2 regions of the Micromonospora craniellae genome follow, and region 2 is predicted to be linked to the other one. Evidence: predicted binding sites of a transcription regulator. Region 2 holds the regulator's gene; the other holds the start of a gene.
What was found. Region 2 encodes HrcA, which represses chaperone genes, less so after heat shock. Its sites were predicted from a motif close to GGTTNGCACNCTCNNNNNGAGNGTGCNAACC; they were not measured.
Positions count from the first base shown of each region.

Region 1: a site for HrcA is predicted at 6,965-6,995, ahead of groES (co-chaperone GroES). Genes of this name have one in related genera too.

Region 1 covers NZ_CP061725.1:4,296,092-4,305,164, reverse strand. Annotated here, with positions in the region: gene guaB (IMP dehydrogenase) at 1-835, opposite strand, end outside; gene ID554_RS19565 (DUF5319 domain-containing protein) at 1,055-1,465, shown strand; gene ID554_RS19560 (helix-turn-helix transcriptional regulator) at 1,486-2,286, opposite strand; gene ID554_RS19555 (WhiB family transcriptional regulator) at 2,541-2,924, shown strand; gene ID554_RS19550 (molybdopterin-dependent oxidoreductase) at 3,007-4,686, opposite strand; gene groL (chaperonin GroEL) at 4,809-6,446, opposite strand; gene groES (co-chaperone GroES) at 6,517-6,831, opposite strand; gene ID554_RS19535 (helix-turn-helix domain-containing protein) at 7,232-8,032, shown strand; gene ID554_RS19530 (DUF397 domain-containing protein) at 8,023-8,214, shown strand; gene ID554_RS19525 (THUMP-like domain-containing protein) at 8,637-9,073, shown strand, end outside.
Region 2 covers NZ_CP061725.1:4,842,728-4,851,800, forward strand. Annotated here, with positions in the region: gene ID554_RS22035 (hypothetical protein) at 1-112, opposite strand, end outside; gene ID554_RS22040 (enoyl-CoA hydratase-related protein) at 223-1,011, opposite strand; gene hemW (radical SAM family heme chaperone HemW) at 1,032-2,252, shown strand; gene ID554_RS22050 (DUF4870 domain-containing protein) at 2,268-2,885, opposite strand; gene hrcA (heat-inducible transcriptional repressor HrcA) at 3,096-4,118, shown strand; gene dnaJ (molecular chaperone DnaJ) at 4,192-5,337, shown strand; gene ID554_RS22065 (16S rRNA (uracil(1498)-N(3))-methyltransferase) at 5,339-6,073, shown strand; partial or broken gene ID554_RS33175 (SDR family oxidoreductase) at 6,085-6,330, opposite strand; gene ID554_RS22075 (histidine triad nucleotide-binding protein) at 6,627-6,989, shown strand; gene ID554_RS22080 (serine hydrolase domain-containing protein) at 7,019-8,365, shown strand; partial or broken gene ID554_RS31835 (PhoH family protein) at 8,591-9,073, shown strand, end outside.

The DNA.
Region 1 (9,073 bases), 550 kb from region 2:
CGTGCGCGGTGTCCACGATGATCACGTCGACCCCGGCGTCGACGAGCGCGCGGGCCCGCTTGTACGAGTCCTCGCCCACACCGATCGCGGCGGCCACCCGCAGCCGGCCCGCGTCGTCCTTGGTGGCGCTCGGGTACTGCTCGCTCTTGGTGAAGTCCTTCACGGTGATCAGGCCGCGCAGCTTGCCGGACCCGTCGACGATCGGCAGCTTCTCCACCTTGTGCTGGCGCAGCAGGTCGAGCGCGTCCTCCTTGGTCACCCCGACCGGCGCGGTGACCAGCGGCGCGCGGGTCATGATGTCGCGGACCGGAGTGGCCGGGTCGGAGACGAAGCGCATGTCACGGTTGGTGACGATGCCGACGAGCTGGCCCTGGCCGTCCACCACCGGCACACCGGAGATGCGGTATCGCCCGCAGAGCTGGTCGACCTCGCGCAGCGTGTCGTCGGGGCTGGCGGTGACCGGGTTGGTGATCATGCCGGACTCGGAGCGCTTGACCAGGTCCACCTGGAGCGCCTGGTCCTCGACCGAGAGGTTGCGGTGCAGGACGCCGATGCCGCCCTGGCGGGCCATGGCGATCGCCATCCGCGCCTCGGTCACCGTGTCCATCGCGCTGGACAGCAGCGGGATGGAGAGCGTCACGTTGCGGGTCAGCCGGGTGACGGTGTTCACCCGGCTGGGCACCACGTCCGACTCACCGGGCTGGAGCAGTACGTCGTCGAAGGTCAGCCCCAGCGGCACCACCCGGGCGGAGCCGGCCGGCAACTCGGGCAGATGGCCGCCCAGCTCGCCACCCTCGGTGCCGGCGAAAAGGTCGGAACGGGGCGAATTCTCCACGATTGCTCTCCTGAGCTGGTCGAACGGGGCTTCAGCGAAGTGGCACGGGTGGGCACCGGCGAGCGCCGGGCGAGGGTGCGTCAGCCCCATCGTACCCAGCCGCCGGGGCGGCGCCCGCGTCCGGCGGCCCGCCCGGCGGGGTGGCGGCGACCTTGGGGGTACGTCGGCTCGCGCGAAGGGGGACAGGCGTCGGACGTGCCTTGGGTCTACGGTGAGGGGGTGCACGACGAGCCCATCGATCCGTTCACCGGCGATCCGACCGACCCGTCGGCCGATCTGGACGGCCCCGGTCGCGACGCCCCGCTCGACCCGCTGACCGATGTCGAACGCCAGGACGTGCTGGAAGACCTCGCCGATCTGGAGATCTACCAGGCGCTGCTGGCGCCGATCGGCGTACGCGGGCTCGTCATCGAGTGTGAGGACTGCCGGGAACCGCACTACTTCGACTGGGACCTGCTCCGGGGCAACCTGCGCCACCTGCTCAGCTCGGGCCGCCCCCGGGTGCACGAGCCGGCCTACGACCCCGACCCGGACCACTACGTCACCTGGGACTACGCCCGGGGTTACGCCGACGGGGTGCACGACACGCTCAGCGAGGGCACCGAGGACGAGTCCGCCGGCCGGGACTGAGCGCAGTCCGGCCCTTCGGTTCAGGCGACCAGGCCGGCCCGGAAGCCGGCAGCCACCGCGTGCGCCCGGTCCCGGGCGCCCAGCTTGCGGAACAGCCTCCGAGCGTGGGTCTTCACGGTGTCCTCGGAGACGAACAGCTCGCGGCCGATCTCGGCGTTGCTCTTGCCCTCGGCCATGCCGAGCAGCACCTGAAGTTCCCGTTCGGTGAGGCCGACGGTGGGCCGGTCGGCCCGTGCCGGGGCGGCCTTGCCGGTCTCGGGGGCGGCGTCCGGCTCGGCCGGGTCGTCGCCCCGCTGCACCGGCACCATCGCCGGGCCACCGGCGGCGTCCCCGCCCGGCCAGGCCGACGCGGCCTCGCCGGTGGTGGGCCGGGTGCCGGGGGCCGGGCGGCCGGGGCCGCCGACGGCGGCGGTGTCCCGTGCCGGGTCGGCGATCCGGGGCCGGTTGGCCCGACCGGAGGCGGCCAGCAGCAGCAGCGCCTTGGCGACCGCGCTGGTGAGATCGTGGTCCACGCCCTGGATCAGTCCGCGTGCACCGGCGCTGATGGTCGCCGCCGCCGCCTCGGACTCCTCCGCGCCGAGCAGCAGCACGCTGGCCTGCGGCGCGCGGGCCAGGACCCGGCGGACGAAGCCGGCGCTGTCGGGCCGGGTGATGGCGGTGTCGGCGAGCACCACGTCGGCGGGGCGCTCGGCGAGCCGCAGCATCACCTCCGGATCGGAGACCGCCGTCCGGACCGCACCCGACAGTCCCAACCGCGCTGCCGCGGAGGTCAGGTGCTGCGCCGCGAGCGGCGTCCGAACGCACACGAGAACCGTACGCACTGTGATCTCCTCTCCGCACACGAGCAGACCATGACCGGGTGTGGTCGGGAGGGGGTTCCCGGCAACTCTTCTAACTTTTCCGACAGATAGTGCATATGCCCCAATCCGCCAAAGCTTTTGGATCACACACGTGTGAGCCGAGAAGGGGTTGGGTACCGAGGGCTCAGGCCGGGAACGGTGCGCCTGCGCGGCCCGCCGCCCGGACAGCCGGCCACGAAGTATCTCGCGGTGCCGCGCGAGAGGAGGGGTGCAAGATGTCGAACGTACGTAGACTGCCGGGACCCATCATCGACCTGTGGGACTGGCAGCGGCTCGGCTCCTGCCGTGGCCGCGACAGTGCCCAGTTCTTCCACCCCGACGGCGAGCGCGGATCCTCCCGGCTCCGGCGCGAGTCCTCCGCCAAGAACGTCTGCCGCGCCTGCCCGGTACGCGCCGAGTGCGCCGCGCACGCGCTGGCGGTGCGGGAGCCGTACGGCGTGTGGGGCGGGTTCAGCGAGTCGGAGCGGCTGCGCCTGCTCGCGGTCGGCTGGGAGGACCTCGCCGACCGTCGGCAGACCCGGGTCGACGTCAACCGGCTGGAGGCCCGCCTGGGCAGCTCCCACAAGTCGACCCTCCCGGCCCAACGCAACGTCGCCTGACCGAACGGCCCCGACGTCGCGCTCCCGCCCCCGGAAGCGCGGCGTCGGCCTTTGCGTCAGAAGCGCGGCGTCGGTCTGTGCGTCACTCGACCGTCAGGGTGACCGAGTGCCAGCCCGTCGCGCCGTCCGGTGCCACGCCCCGCCGCTGCTCGGTCTGCGCCTCGCCGGCGGCGTCGGTCGCCCGGACCTGGAGGGTGTGCTCGCCGGGCGTCGCCTCCCACCGCCAGGACCACTGCACCCAGGTGTCCACCGAGGCCGTCGGCGCCAGCTCCGCCTCCTGCCAGGGCCCGCCGTCGACGCGTACCTCGACCCGGCGTACGCCCCGGTGCTGCGCCCACGCCACCCCGGCCACGGTGACCGGGCCGGCGGCCGGACGGTTACGCGGGCGGGGCGTGTCGATCCGCGACTGCGTCTTCACCGGCCCCTCGGCCGACCAGCCCCGTGGTACCCAGTACGCGTCGAAGTCCGCGAAGCTGGTCAGCTCCAGCTCGGTGATCCACTTGCACGCCGACACGTACCCGTAAAGGCCGGGCACCACCATCCGGGCGGGGAATCCGTGCGCCACCGGCAGCGGCTCGCCGTTCATGCCGACGGCGAGCAACGCGTCCCGCCCGTCCCGCAGCACCACCGTCGGGGTGCCGCAGGTCCAGCCGTCCACCGAGCGCCCGACCACCTGGTCCGCGCCGTCGAGCGGCTGCACCTCGTCGAGCAGTTCCCGGAGCGGTACGCCGAGCCACCGCGCGTTGCCGATCAGGTCGCCGCCGACCTCGTTGGAGACGCACGCCAGCGTCACGTACCGCTCCACCATCGGCCGGGCCAGCAGGTCCGCGAAGCTCAGCGTCACCGGGTTGCGCACCCGGCCATGGATGCGCAGCCGCCACGTCTGGGGATCCACCTGCGGCACCACCAGGGCGGTGTCGATGCGGTAGAAGCGCCGGTTCTCGGTGACGAAGGGCGCCACGCCCGGCACCTGGAGGTCGACACCGGCGGGTAGCGGCGGCGCGGCGGAGACCGGGGCGGGCAGCCTGATCGCAGCCCGGGCGTCGGCGACACCGCGCCGGCCGGCCCACCACCGCCCGGCCGCACCGCCGACGACGGCCACCCCGAGCACCGCGCCGACACCGGTGAGGAACCGCCGCCGCGACTCCGGGTCGGCACCACGCTGCGGACCCGCCCCGTCCGGCGCGGATGAATGCTGCGGTCCCGCCGCTGCCGGCGCAGGTGAATGCTGCGGCCCGGCCTCGGCCGGCTCATGTGCACGCTGCGGTCCGGCCTCGTCCGGTCCGGGTGGACGCTGCTCGGTCGGCGGGGACCAGGGCCACGGGTCGAGTTCCAGCGGCCCGGCGACGAACGCCCAGAGCGTCACGCCGCCGACCAACGCGCCGACCAGCGGCGGCAGCACGTCCAGGCCGTCCGCGCCGGCCCGGGTCAGCGCCGCACCGGCACCCAGTGCGGCGAACGCCGCGATGCCGGCCAGGCCCACCACCAGGCGGCGGACGGCCAGCACGCCCAGCAGGGCGGCGAAACCGGCCAGCAGCACCCCCGTCCCGACCAGCAGAGCGATCTTGTCGTACGTGCCGAAGACCGCGATCCCGAACCGCTTCACCGGCTCGGGGGCCGCGTCCACGACCAGCCCACCGACCGCCACCAGCGGGGCGGAACGGGGGCCGGTCAACACCGCCACCACTTCGGCGGCACCGATGGCCGCCGCTGCGGCGGCGACACCGGCCAGGGCTGCGTACCGGGGCGTCGTACTGCTCACCGGTCCAGTGTTTCCGACCGTACGCCCGATCGGTAGCCACCTCGACCGAGCGTGACCGGGCCGGAACGCACGCGGGGCGCACCGTCGTCGACGATGCGCCCCGCGTCCAGGTCCGGCAGGGGTCAGAAACCCGGGCCGTGCTGGTGGCCGTGCCCGTGGCCGTGACCGCCTGCGGCGGGCTCCGGCTCCTTCGGCTTCTCCACCACGAGGCTCTCGGTGGTGAGCAGCAGACCGGCGATCGACGCGGCGTTGGTGACCGCGTTACGGGTCACCTTGACCGGGTCGACGATGCCCGCCTTGGCCAGGTCGACGTACTCGCCGACGGCGGCGTCCAGGCCGGTGCCCCACTCCGCCGCGACGACCTTCTGCACCACCACGTAACCGTCGTGGCCGGCGTTCTGGGCGATCCAGCGCAGCGGCTCGACCAGCGCCTTGCGCACGATCGAGACGCCGACCTTCTCGTCACCGGTGAAGCCCAGGTCGTCATCGAGCACCGGCAGGATCTGGGCCAGGGCGGCACCGCCGCCGGGGACCGTACCCTCCTCGACCGCAGCCTTGGTCGCGGCGATGGCGTCCTCGATGCGGTGCTTGCGCTCCTTCATCTCGACCTCGGTGGCCGCGCCGACCTTGACCACCGCGATGCCGCCGGAGAGCTTGGCCAGCCGCTCGGCGAGCTTCTCCCGGTCCCACTCGGAGTCCGACGCCTCGATCTCCTTGCGGATCTGGGCGACCCGGTCGGTGACCTCGGCGGACTGCCCGCCACCGTCGACGATGGTGGTGTTCTCCTTGTCGACCACGATGCGCCGGGCGGTGCCCAGCACCTCCAGGCCGACCTGGTCGAGCTTGTAGCCCAGCTCGGGCGCGACCAGCTCGGCACCGGTGAGGATCGCCATGTCCTGGAGCATCGCCTTGCGGCGGTCGCCGAAGCCGGGAGCCTTGACCGCGCAGACCTTGAGGGTCTTGCGGATCGCGTTGACCACCAGGGTGGACAGGGCCTGACCCTCGACGTCCTCGGCGACGATCAGCAGCGGCTTGTTGTTCTGGAGGACCTTCTCCAGCAGCGGCAGCAGCTCCTCGATCGCCGAGATCTTCTGCGTGGTGATCAGGATGTACGCGTCCTCCAGGACGGACTCCTGCGACTCCGCGTCAGTGACGAAGTTCGGCGAGATGAAGCCCTTGTCGAACTGGAGACCCTCGGTCACGTCCAGCTCGGTGTGCAGGGCGGAGCCCTCCTCGACGGTGATCACACCGTCGCGGCCGACCCGCTCCATCGCCTCGGCGATCAGCTCGCCGATGGTGGAGTCCTGCGCGGAGACCGTCGCGACGTGCGCCACGGCCTTCTTGTCGGCGACCTCGACGGCCTTGCCGAGCAGCGCCTCGGAGACCTTCGCGGAGGCCGCGTCGATGCCCCGCTTGAGGCCGGCCGGGTTGGCGCCCGCGGTGACGTTGCGCAGACCCTCGCGGACCATGGCCTGCGCCAGCACGGTCGCGGTGGTGGTCCCGTCGCCGGCGACATCGTTGGTCTTGGTCGCCACCTCCTTGACCAGCTGCGCGCCGAGGTTCTCGTACGGGTTGGTGAGCTCGATCTCCTTCGCGATGGTCACGCCATCGTTGGTGATCGTCGGCGCACCGAATTTCTTGTCCAGGACGACGTTGCGCCCGCGCGGCCCGAGGGTGACCTTGACCGCGTCCGCGAGCGCGTTGACACCGTGTTCCAGCAGGTGCCGGGCGTCGTCCGAGAAGCTCAGGATCTTCGCCATGAATGTCCCTTCGACGCGACGTTGCCCCGGCCCGGCGAGCCGGACCGGGGCAACGTCACTGATCGGTTGGTTACTTCTCGATGACCGCGAGGACGTCGCGGGCGGAGAGCACCAGGTACTCCTCGCCGGCGTACTTGACCTCGGTGCCGCCGTACTTCGAGTAGAGAACGGTGTCGCCGACGGAGACGTCGATCGGCACGCGGTTGCCCTTGTCGTCGATCCGGCCGGGGCCGACAGCGAGGACGGTGCCCTCCTGCGGCTTCTCCTTGGCGGTGTCGGGGATCACGATGCCCGAGGCGGTGGTGGTCTCGGCCTCGTTCGCCTGGACCACGATGCGGTCCTCGAGCGGCTTGATCGCAACCTTGGTCGCGGTAGTCACGGGCATACCCTCCTGGGGTACTTGGTTTCGTTGCCGGTCAGCACGCCGACCGGCGTCAATTGCCACATGCCACCGGGCGGGGCCGTCGTCGCGGGTGCCGGTCCGCCTGGCGTTCAACCCCCGGGCACCAGGGCCCGGACGTTGGCACCCTCAGGGTGAGAGTGCTAATCGCAGGTTATTCCTCGGCTAGCACTCCGTCAAGGAGAGTGCCAACCCACCACCTCGTGTCGCCACATTTCCACACTCTCGCGCCACTATCTCGCCACTCTTCTGCCGCTCTTGCACCAGCGTTCGCCACTCTTACGCCAGCGTTCGCCACGGTTGACCGCAACACGCCGACGCTCGCTTCCCCACCGAACGACCGACGCTTACTCTCCGGCGCTATTACGTGACGGAGGGCGGACAGATGGCGGACATGCCAACCCTGGGTTTCCTGCGCGACCAACTGCGCCGGGCCCGCAAGCTGCGCGGGCTCAGCCAGGAAGAACTCGGCAAGATGGTCAACTACTCCCCGTCGGCGGTGAGCGCGATGGAGATCGGCCCGAACCACCTCAGCGTCGACTACCTGTCCCGGTTCGACAAGGTGCTGGAGACCGGTGGCCTCTTCGTCGGGATGCTGGAGTTGATCCGGTTGCACGCCGAGCCGGACTGGTTCCGGCCGTGGGGCGAGATCGAGCGCGAGGCCGTCGCGCTGCGCTGGTACGACCCGGCGGTGGTGCCGGGCCTGCTCCAGACCGAGGCGTACGCGCGGGAGATGTTGCGGGCCGGGCCGCCGCTGGCCGACGAGCAGATCGAGAAGCGGGTGCTGGCCCGGATGGCGCGGCAGGAGATCCTCGCCCGCGAGGAGCCGCCGCAGCTCGTCGCGGTGCTCGATGAGCAGGCGCTGCGCCGGCAGGTGGGCGAGCCCACGACCATGTACGAGCAGGTGAAGCACCTGCGCGCCCTCGCCGACCATTCGCATGTCCAGGTACGGATCGTGCCGGCCGAGACCCCGTGGTACATCGGGCTCCACGGCCCGTTCGTGCTGGCTCGACTCGCCGACGGCACCGAGGTGGCCCATCTGGACAACCAACTCCGGGGGCACACCGTGGACAGCCCGAACGAGCTTGCCAACCTCGGACGTCGTTGGGAGACTGTGGCCGGTGAGGCGCTGCCGCGCCGGCAGTCCGCCCGCCTGATCGAGGAAGTGGCGAACTCATGGACCTGACCCGTGCCGCCTGGCGCAAGTCCTCCCGCAGCAACGCCAACGGCGGCGCCTGCGTCGAGGTAGCCGACAACCTGCCCGGCGTGGTCGCCGTACGTGACAGCAAGGACCCGACCGGCCCGGCGCTCACCTTCACCCCGGCTGCCTGGCACGCCTTCGTCACCACCCACCACCCCACCCACTGATCACCCCCGGGCGCTGCCGCTGGCGCTGCCACCCACAGCACCCGCCGCCGAAGTCGCCCCTCCACCAGCGGCCCGCCGCCCCTCGGCCCCGCCGCCCCTCGGCCCCGCCGCCCCGTCCGCCCTGCCCCCGTCGCCCCGTCGATCATGGAGTTGTGGTCGACGAAACGCCCCGATTAAGGGTGTTTGCACGAGCCACGACTCCATGATCGGCGGGCGATGGGCGGGATGCCGCATGATCGACGGCCGGCGGGATACCGCGAACGGCGTTGAGGTCACGTTCGATCCAGGATCGAGTGGTGTCCAGGCGACTGCGAGACCACTCGAATCTGGATCGAGCACGATCATGAACTGGACAGCGCCGGTTGGGGACAGCGGCGGGGGCGGTCGGGTCGGTGTCGGGTGGCGACCCGGATAATCGGCGGGTGGATCTGGGGCAGTTCGCTGCGTTGCGTACCGACGAAGGGTCGGCGGCGCTCGACGCGGCGGTGCGGGTGGCCGGCGGTGACCCGCTGCACGCGGCGGCCACGCTCCGCGCGGCCGGGGTGCCGGCCGGGTTGGCGGCGGCGGCCCTGACCCAGGCGGAGTTGCGCCGCCGCGCCACCGGCAAGTTCGGGCCGGAGGCGAGGGGCATGTTCTTCACCCGGCCCGGTCTGGAGCAGGCCACCCGGCGGATCGTCGCGGACCGCCGGGCGCGACGGCTGCGGGCCGCCGGGGTGGCCACCCTGGCGGACCTGGGCTGCGGGTTGGGCGCCGACGCGCTGGCCGCCGCCCGCACCGGCATCCGGGTGTACGCCGTGGAGGCCGACCCGCTCACCGCTGCGCTCGCCGAGGCGAACGCCCACGCCGCAGGGTTGGCCGA
Region 2 (9,073 bases):
ACGGCAGCCGCAACTGTTCGCCCGCCTGCCGCAGGCCGAGGACGATCCCGATCACGACGATCAACACGAGGACCACGAAACCGGTCACGACTGCCCGAGCCCGCACCCACACCTCCCGTTGCCAAGGTCCGCCAAGCGTACGTCCGGCGTCGGCCCGTACGGGTCGTCCGCCCGGTTTCCCCCGTCGCCGGTGCCCTCAGGGTTCCCCGGGGCGGCCCGTCCTCACCTGTCGAGTTCGGCGACCCAACGGGGCGGGCGCTTCTCGCGGAACGCGGTGACGCCCTCCATGCCGTCGCCGGACAGGAAGTAGCCGGTGGACAGCGCGGACAGCTCCGCCAGTTCGGCGCGCAGGTCGGTGCCGACCGGGCGGCGCAGCAGCTCCTTCGCGCCGGCCAGCGCCGCCGGGGCGCCACGTACCAGCGAGTCGAGGTAGCGCCGCACCGTGCCGTCCAGCTCGTCGGCGGGCACCGCCGTGGTCACCAGGCCGATCTCGGCCGCTCGCCGGCCGTCGAAGGTGTCGCCGGTCAGGTACAACGCGGCGGCGGCCCGAGGAAGCAGCCGGGGCAGCACCGTCGCCGAGATCACCGCCGGGATCACCCCGATCCGTACCTCGGTGAAGGCGAACGTGGCCTCCGCCGCGCAGACCGCCAGGTCGGCCGCGGCGATCAGGCCCAGGCCGCCGGCCCGCGCGGGACCGGCCACCCGCGCCAACACCGGCTTCGGGCACTCCCGGACCGCCGCGAGCACGTCACCCAGCATCCCGGCGGGCACCGTCCCGCTGGCGTACGCCGCCGCCGTCTCCTTCAGGTCCGCCCCGGAACAGAAGACCGGGCCGGTGTGGTCCAGCACGATCACCCGGACCGTGTCGTCGTCGACCGCGGCGGCCAGCCCGGCCAACAGTTCGGTCATCAACGGCGTGGAGAGCGCGTTGCGGTTGTGTGGGCTGTCCAGGGTGAGGGTGGTCACCCCGCGGGCCGTGGCGACCTGCACGAGCGCGTCGGGAGAGGTCATGTGAGGGCACACTAGTGGCCATGCCCGGCCTCCTTCCAGCAGGCGAACCCGTACCCACCGACGGATCGCTGCCCGCGTCCGCCCGCGCCCGCGTCGGGCACCGGGGCTTCGGGGTGTACGTGCACGTGCCCTTCTGCGCCAGCCGCTGCGGCTACTGCGACTTCAACACGTACACCGCCGAGGAACTGGGCGGCGCGAGCCGGGAGGGGTACGCCGACACGGTGCTCGCCGAGCTGGCCCTCGCCGCGCGGGTGCTGGGCGAGACGCCGCCGGGCCGGGTGGAGACCGTCTTCGTCGGCGGCGGCACCCCCACCCTGCTGCCCGCCGACGATCTGGCCCGCATCCTCGACGCGATCGACCGCACCTGGGGGCTGGACGCCGACGCCGAGGTGACCACCGAGGCCAACCCGGAGTCGGTCGACCCGGTCTCGCTCAAGGAACTGCGGGCGGCCGGCTACACCCGGATCTCGCTCGGCATGCAGTCGGCCACGCCCGGGGTGCTCGCCGTGCTCGACCGCAAGCACCGGGCCGGTCGCGCACCGGCCGCCGCACTGGAGGCGCGCGACGCCGGGTTCGCGCACGTCAACCTGGACCTGATCTACGGGACGCCGGGGGAGCGGGCGGAGGACTTCGCCGAGTCGCTGGCCCAGGTGGTGGCGGCGGGCGTCGACCACGTCAGCGCGTACGCCCTGATCGTCGAGGCCGGCACCCGGTTGGCCGCGCGGATGCGTCGCGGCGAGCTGCCGTACCCGGACGACGACGTCGCCGCGGAGCGTTACCTGGCCGCCGAGGCTGCCCTCGACGCCGCCGGTTTCTCCTGGTACGAGGTGTCCAACTGGGCGCGGACGCCGGCCGCCCGGTGCCGGCACAACCTGCTCTACTGGACCGGCGGCGACTGGTGGGGCCTCGGCCCCGGCGCGCACAGTCACATCGGTGGTGTGCGCTGGTGGAACGTCAAGCACCCCCGCGAGTACGCCGGCCGGCTGGCCGCCGGTGAGTCTCCCGGGCTGGCCCGGGAGGTGCTCACCGGCGGCGAGGCACACATGGAGGACGTCATGCTGCGGCTACGGCTCGCGTCCGGGCTGCCGCTGGACGTCCTCGACGACGCCGGTCGCGCGGCCGCCGCGCGGGCGGTGGGGCAGGGCCTGCTCGCCGCGTCCGCCCACGCGGCCGGCCACGCCGTCCTGACGGTGCGTGGCCGGCTGCTTGCCGACGCCGTGGTGCGGGACCTGCTGCCCTGACCGGCGTCCCCGAGGTCAGCGCTTCACGAAGGAGTAGGTCATCGGGTAGCGGTAGAGGGCGCCCTCGTTGGCCTTGACCCCGGCGATGATGCCGAAGATCACCGGCACGATCCAGACCAGGAACGGCACGAAGAACAGCAGCCCGCAGGTGATCGCGGTGAGCACCCAGCTGAGCAACCCGGCGATGGCCCAGGTGATCTGGAAGTTCAGGGCGGCCACCGCGTGGGCCCGGACCACCGGGCTCTGCTGCCCGCGCGTCATCATCGCGATCAGCGGCGCCACCCAGCCGAGCAGACCACCACCCACGAACACCCCGAGCGGGCCGCCGAAGTGGGCGATCAGGGTCCAGGTCTTGTCCTCGTTGTTGGCGTAGCCGCCACCCGGAGGGCCGTATCCGCCCGTCGGGTACCCGACACCGGGCTCCCCGCCAGGCGGGGGATAGCCGCCGGGGGGCGGGTAGCCACCGGGCGGGGGGTAGTCACCCGGAGTGCCGTAGCCGCCGGGCGGCGGGGGCTGGTCGCCGGCGGGAGGCGGATAGCCCCCGGGCGGGGGATAGCCGGGCTGGCCCGACGAGCCCGACAGTGGAGTCGTGGGTTCGTCGCCGGACCCTGGAGGACGAGGTGGTTCAGTCATACGAGTCACGGTAGGGGCCAGCGGCAACGGCGCACCATAGCGACACCGGCGAGTGTCAACCCGCCGATCGGCCCCCGTACACCCGGGAGGTCTTGATCATCGCGTCCACGGGAACCCCGACGTAGACTGGCACTCGCTACATTCGAGTGCCAGAGTGTTCCTCTGACACTCGGGCCGCTCCGGGCTGACCTGCGACAGGAGGTGGGAAGGATGGGTCTCGACGACCGGAAACTCGCCGTACTCCGGGCGATCGTCGAGGACTACGTCGCCACCCAGGAGCCGGTCGGCAGCAAGTCACTCGTCGAACGGCACCAACTCGGCGTGTCCCCGGCCACCGTGCGCAACGACATGGCCGTGCTGGAGGAGGAGGGCTACATCCGCCAGCCGCACACCAGCGCCGGGCGGGTGCCCACCGATCGCGGCTACCGCCTCTTCGTCGACCGGCTCAGTCGGATCAAGCCGCTCAGCCCGGCCGAACGCCGGGCGATCGAGCGGTTCCTGGTCGGCGCGGTGGACCTCGACGACGTGGTGTACCGCACCGTACGCCTGCTCGCGCAACTGACCCGCCAGGTCGCCGTGGTGCAGTATCCGAGCCTGGCCCGCTCCACGGTCCGGCACCTGGAACTCGTGCCGATCTCCACCACCCGGCTGACGCTGGTGATGATCGCCGACACCGGTCGGGTGGAACAGCGGCTGGTCGAACTGCCCGCGCCCGTCCCCGCCGACGACGTCCTCGACCTGCGCCGGCTGGTCAACGAGAAGCTGGTCGGTACCCGCCTGTCCGACACACCACCGCTGGTGCAGTCGCTCATCGACGAGTCCGCGCCGCACCTGCGCCCGGCCATGACCACCCTCTCCACCGTCCTGCTGGAGACCCTTGTCGAACGGCACGAGGAGCGGATCGCCCTGGCCGGCACCGCCAACCTGGCCCGTGGCGGCCTGCTCGACTTCCAGGGGTCGCTGCGCCCCATCCTCGAAGCGCTCGAGGAGGAGGTGGTCCTGCTCAAACTCATCGGCGAGGCCGAACCGAGCACGCTACGGGTACGCATCGGCGACGAGAACCAGATCGACAACCTACGGGCGGCATCCGTGGTCAGCACCGGTTACGGCCCGGGCGCGACCATCGTCGGGGGGATGGGCGTGCTGGGACCGACCCGGATGGACTACCCCGGAACAATCGCCACGGTGAGGGCCGTGGCACGCTACGTGGGCGAGCTGCTGGCCCAGAACTGACCAGTCAGGGCCGACGGCAGGCTGCCGCCACCGACCGGCGTAACGCGAGACGAACACGAGGACACGGAACCCAGTGGCCAGGGACTACTACGGCATTCTCGGCGTGAGCCGAGGGGCCTCCGACGACGAGATCAAGCGCGCCTACCGCAAGCTGGCGCGCCAGTTCCACCCGGACGTGAATCCGGACCCGGAGGCCCAGGAGAAGTTCAAGGACATCAACGCCGCGTACGAGGTGTTGTCCGACGACCGGAAACGGCAGATCGTCGACCTCGGTGGCGATCCGCTCGCACCGGGCGGCGGCGGTGCCGGTGGGCCGGGCGGCCCCGGCGGCGCCGGACCCTTCGTCGGCTTCCAGGACATCATGGACGCCTTCTTCGGCGGGGCCACCGGCGCCGGGCGTGGCCCGCGCCCGCGTACCCGGCCCGGGGCCGACGCGATCCTGCGGCTGGAACTGGACCTGCACGAGACCGCCTTCGGGGTCGAGGCCCCGATCACGGTCGACACCGCGGTGCTCTGCACCACCTGCACCGGGGCCGGCACGGCCGCCGGCACCCACCTGGCCACCTGCGAGGCGTGCGGCGGCCGGGGCGAGGTGCAGTCGGTGCAGCGCACCTTCCTCGGCCAGGTGGTCTCCGCCCGGCCGTGCACGGTCTGCCAGGGTTACGGCACCACCGTCCCGCACCCCTGCCCCACCTGCGCCGGTGACGGCCGGGTCCGGACCCGCCGCTCGCTGACCGTGAAGATCCCGGCCGGCGTGGAGGACGGGATGCGGATCCGTCTCGCGCAGCAGGGCGAGGTCGGCCCGGGCGGCGGCACCGCCGGTGACCTCTACGTGGAGATCCACGAGCGGCCGCACGACGTCTTCTCCCGCAAGGGCGACGACCTGCACTGCCGGGTGACGGTGCCGATGACCGCCGCCGCGCTCGGCACCCGGCTGACCATCAAGGCGCTGGACAGCGAGGAGCCGGTCGACGTCAAGCCGGGCACCCAACCGGGCAGCACGCTGCGGCTACGGGCCCGGGGCGTGCCGCACCTGCGTGGCACCGGCCGGGGCGACCTCTACGTCCACCTCGACGTCCGTACCCCGACGAAGCTCGACGCCGAGCAGGAGCGGATGCTGCGCGAGTTCGCCAAGACCCGGGGCGAGGAGGTCGCCGAGCTCAGCAAGCAGGGCGGCTTCTTCTCCCGGATGCGCGATGCCTTCAACGGCCACGCCTGAGGTGTCCGCGCCGCTCTTCCTGGTCGAGTCGCTGCCCACCGCCGACTCGACGGTGCTCGACGGGCCGGAGGGCCACCACGCCGCCACCGTGCAGCGGCTCCGGGTCGGCGAGGAACTGTTGCTCGCCGACGGTCGGGGCGGCACGGCCCAGGCCGTGGTCACCGCGGTCGGTCGGGGCACCCTCGACCTGGACATCACCGCCCGCGGGTACGTCGACGCGGCGAACCCGCGGCTGGTGGTGGTGCAGGGCATCGCCAAGGGCGACCGGGGCGAACTGGCCGTGCAGGCGATGACCGAGGCGGGCGTGGACGAGATCGTCCCCTGGGCGGCGGCCCGCTCGGTGGTGCAGTGGCGCGGTGACCGGGGCGAACGGGCCCGGGGCAAGTGGGTGGCGACCGCCCGGGAGGCGGCGAAGCAGGCCCGCCGGGCATGGCTGCCGGTGGTGGCGGGCGCCCCGGACGAGTCCGGCCCGGCGGTGGCCCGCCGGATCGCCGGTGCCGCCGCCGGCTTCGTGCTGCACGAGGAGGCGAGCGACCGGCTGACCACCGTCGGGTTGCCCGACCGTGGCGAGATCGTGCTCCTGGTCGGCCCCGAAGGCGGCATCAGTCCGGCCGAGCTGACGGCCTTCCAGGAGGCCGGCGCGCAGCCGGTCCGGCTCGGGCCGTCGGTGCTGCGTACCTCCACGGCCGGGGTGGCCGCCCTGGCCGTGCTCGCCACCCGCCTGCTGCGCTGGTGACCGCCACGGGTCATGTCGGTCGCCACGAAAGCGGGCGCGACCGTGGCCACCGCGATGCCGTACGGCGCCAGGGACACCGCCAGTGACTGGGCCGTCGCGTTGAGTCCGGCCTTGCTGGCGCCGTACGCCGGGTTGGCGGGCTCGCCCCGGAACGCGCCGCGCGACGAGACGTTGACGATGCGCCCGCCGCCCGCGCGCATGTGCTGGGCGGCGCACCAGGCGGCGTTGGCCGCACCGAGCAGGTTGGTGTCCAGGATCTCGCGCCACCGTCGCTGCCACTGCTCGTAGCTGCTCTCGAAGACCGGGTGCGGTGGGTCGGCCGGGCCGACCCCCCCCGGCGTTGTTGACGAGTACGTCGAGCCCGCCGAGCCGTCGTGCGGCCTTGTCCACCATCGCCCGTACCGCGTCGGGGTCGGCCAGGTCGGCGCGGACCACCAGGTGGCCGTCGCCGCCCTGCCATGCGCGCCATCCTCCCGCACCCGGCCCGGATGTGAGGAAGGGACCCTTCCTATGCACGAGGCGTTAGTAGGGGGCCCTTCCTTACACTGCCCCGGTGAGTACTGCTGACTGCCTGTTCTGCCGGATCGTCGCCGGGGAGATCCCGGCCACCGTGGTCCGTGAGACCCCCACCACGCTCGCCTTCCGCGACATCGACCCGAAGGCGCCGGTGCACGTCCTGGTCATCCCCAAGGAGCACTACGCCGACGTGGCCACCCTCGCCGGCGGCGACCCGGCGCTGGCCGGTGAGGTGCTGGGCACGGCCGCCGCGGTGGCCGAGGACGAGGGCCTGCTCGGGGACGGCTTCCGGCTGATGTTCAACACCGGGGCGTACGGCGGCCAGGAGGTCTTCCACGTGCACGCGCACCTGCTGGGCGGTGCGCCGCTCGGGCCGATGCTGGCCCGGAGCGTGGCGTGACCACAGCCGCCACCGGTCGGCTCGACCGGATGGTGCGGCAGGTCCAGGCGCGGGGACGGGTGCCGGCCGTGGCGGCGGCGGTGCACCGTGCCGACCGCCCGCTGTGGACGGGCGTGGTCGGCGGCACCGGCAACGACACCGCGCTGGACGCGGACACCCGGTTCCGGATCGGCTCGGTGACCAAGACGTTCACCGCCGTGCTGACCCTGCAGTGCCGCGACGACGGCCTGCTCGACCTCGACGATCCGCTGGACCGGCATCTGGACCTGCCGGCACACGGCGAGTTGACCGTGCGGCGGTTGCTGTCGCACACCGCCGGCCTGCAACGGGAGCCGTACGGCGACGTCTGGGACACGTTACGGGCACCGGACGCCGACCGGCTGGTCGCCGAGTTGGCCCGAGCGGAGCGGGTGCTGCCTTCGGGCCGCCGCTACCACTACTCGAACCTGGGGATGGCGCTGCTCGGCCGGCTCGTCGGGCAGGTGCGGGGCGGGACCTGGGTCGAGGTGCTGGCCGACCGGGTGCTCGCCCCGCTCGGGCTGACCGCGACCACGGTCGACCCGGGTCCCCGCGCGGCGACCGGCTTCCTGGTGGACGCGTACTCCGACGAGGCGCGCCCGGAGCCGCCGACCGACTTCGGCGCGGTCGGCCCCGCCGCGCAGTTGTGGAGCACCGCCGGTGACATGGCCCGCTGGGCCGCCTTCCTGGCCGACCCGGCGGCGCTGGACCCGACCGGCGCGGTGCTCGCCCCGGCCACCCTGGAGGAGATGCGCTGGCCGGTGACGGTCACCGACGAGACATCGTGGTCGGCCGGCTTCGGCCTCGGCCTGATCCTGGTGCCGCAGGGGCAGCGGGTGGTGCACGTCGGGCACGACGGCGCGATGCCCGGGTTCCTGGCCGGGGTGTACGGCCGGCGGGGCGGTGAGGGCACTCCCGCCGCGTTCGGCGCCGCCGTGCTCGGTTCCTCCGGTACCGCCGTGGAACTGCTGGATCTGCCGCACCGGCTGCTCGCCGCTTCGGTCGAGCACGACCCGGCCGACATCACGCCCTGGCGGCCGGGCGAACCGGCCCCGGAACATCTGCGCGGCCTGCTCGGCCGCTGGTGGGGCGAGGGTTTCGAGTACGTCTTCGGCTGGCACGACGGCACCCTGCAGGCCCGGGCCGCCGGTGACCCGTCGGAGAAGCCCCCGGCGGTCTTCGCGCCGGTGCCGGAGCGGCCGGACGTGTTCCGGACGGTCTCCGGGCGGGAGGTCGGCGAACTGCTCCGGCTGACCCGGGACGCCACCGGGGAGGTGGTCCGGATGCACTGGGCGACCTACCGGTTCACCCGGCGGCAGGAGACCTTCGACAGGTACGACTTCCGGACCGGCGACTGAGGAGTTTTGTCTACTTGTGCGCCAGTCGTCGTTTGGCGTGACGACCGCCCGCCCACCCCGGCGTGAGCAGGCGCGCCAGCGGGTCGCGGCCGATCCTTCCCGAGGTAAATGGGCGGCGTGTCCACGCCGTCCAACCGATACGATGGGGGCAACGTCCGCACGCCGTGGCAGCAGGCCCGGCACCGAGATCGAGAGCAGGTGGCGCAGGGCCCCTCGGCCCGACCTATGACCGGCACCCCACCTCCCGGCCCGCCCCGGGTGCAGACCAGGATCACGGTCCCCGACTCGAAGATCATGGTCAACCTGCTCGGCGCGGGTGACGAGATCCTGCGACTGGTCGAGCGCTCCGTGAACAGTGACGTGCACGTACGCGGCAACGAGATCACGATCACCGGTGCCCCCGCCGACAACGCCCTCGCCGAGCGGATCTTCAGCGAACTCCTCGAACTGATCGAGAAAGGCGAGACCCTGACCACAGACGCCGTCCGGCGTACCGTCGGCATGCTCGAACAGGGCGGCGCGGAGCGGCCCGCAGAGGTCCTGACGCTCAACATCCTGTCCCGGCGCGGGCGCACCATCCGCCCCAAGACGCTCGGGCAGAAGCGCTACGTCGACGCGATCGACACGCACACCATCGTCTTCGGCATCGGCCCGGCCGGCACCGGCAAGACCTATCTCGCCATGGCGAAGGCGGTCCAGGCGTTGCAG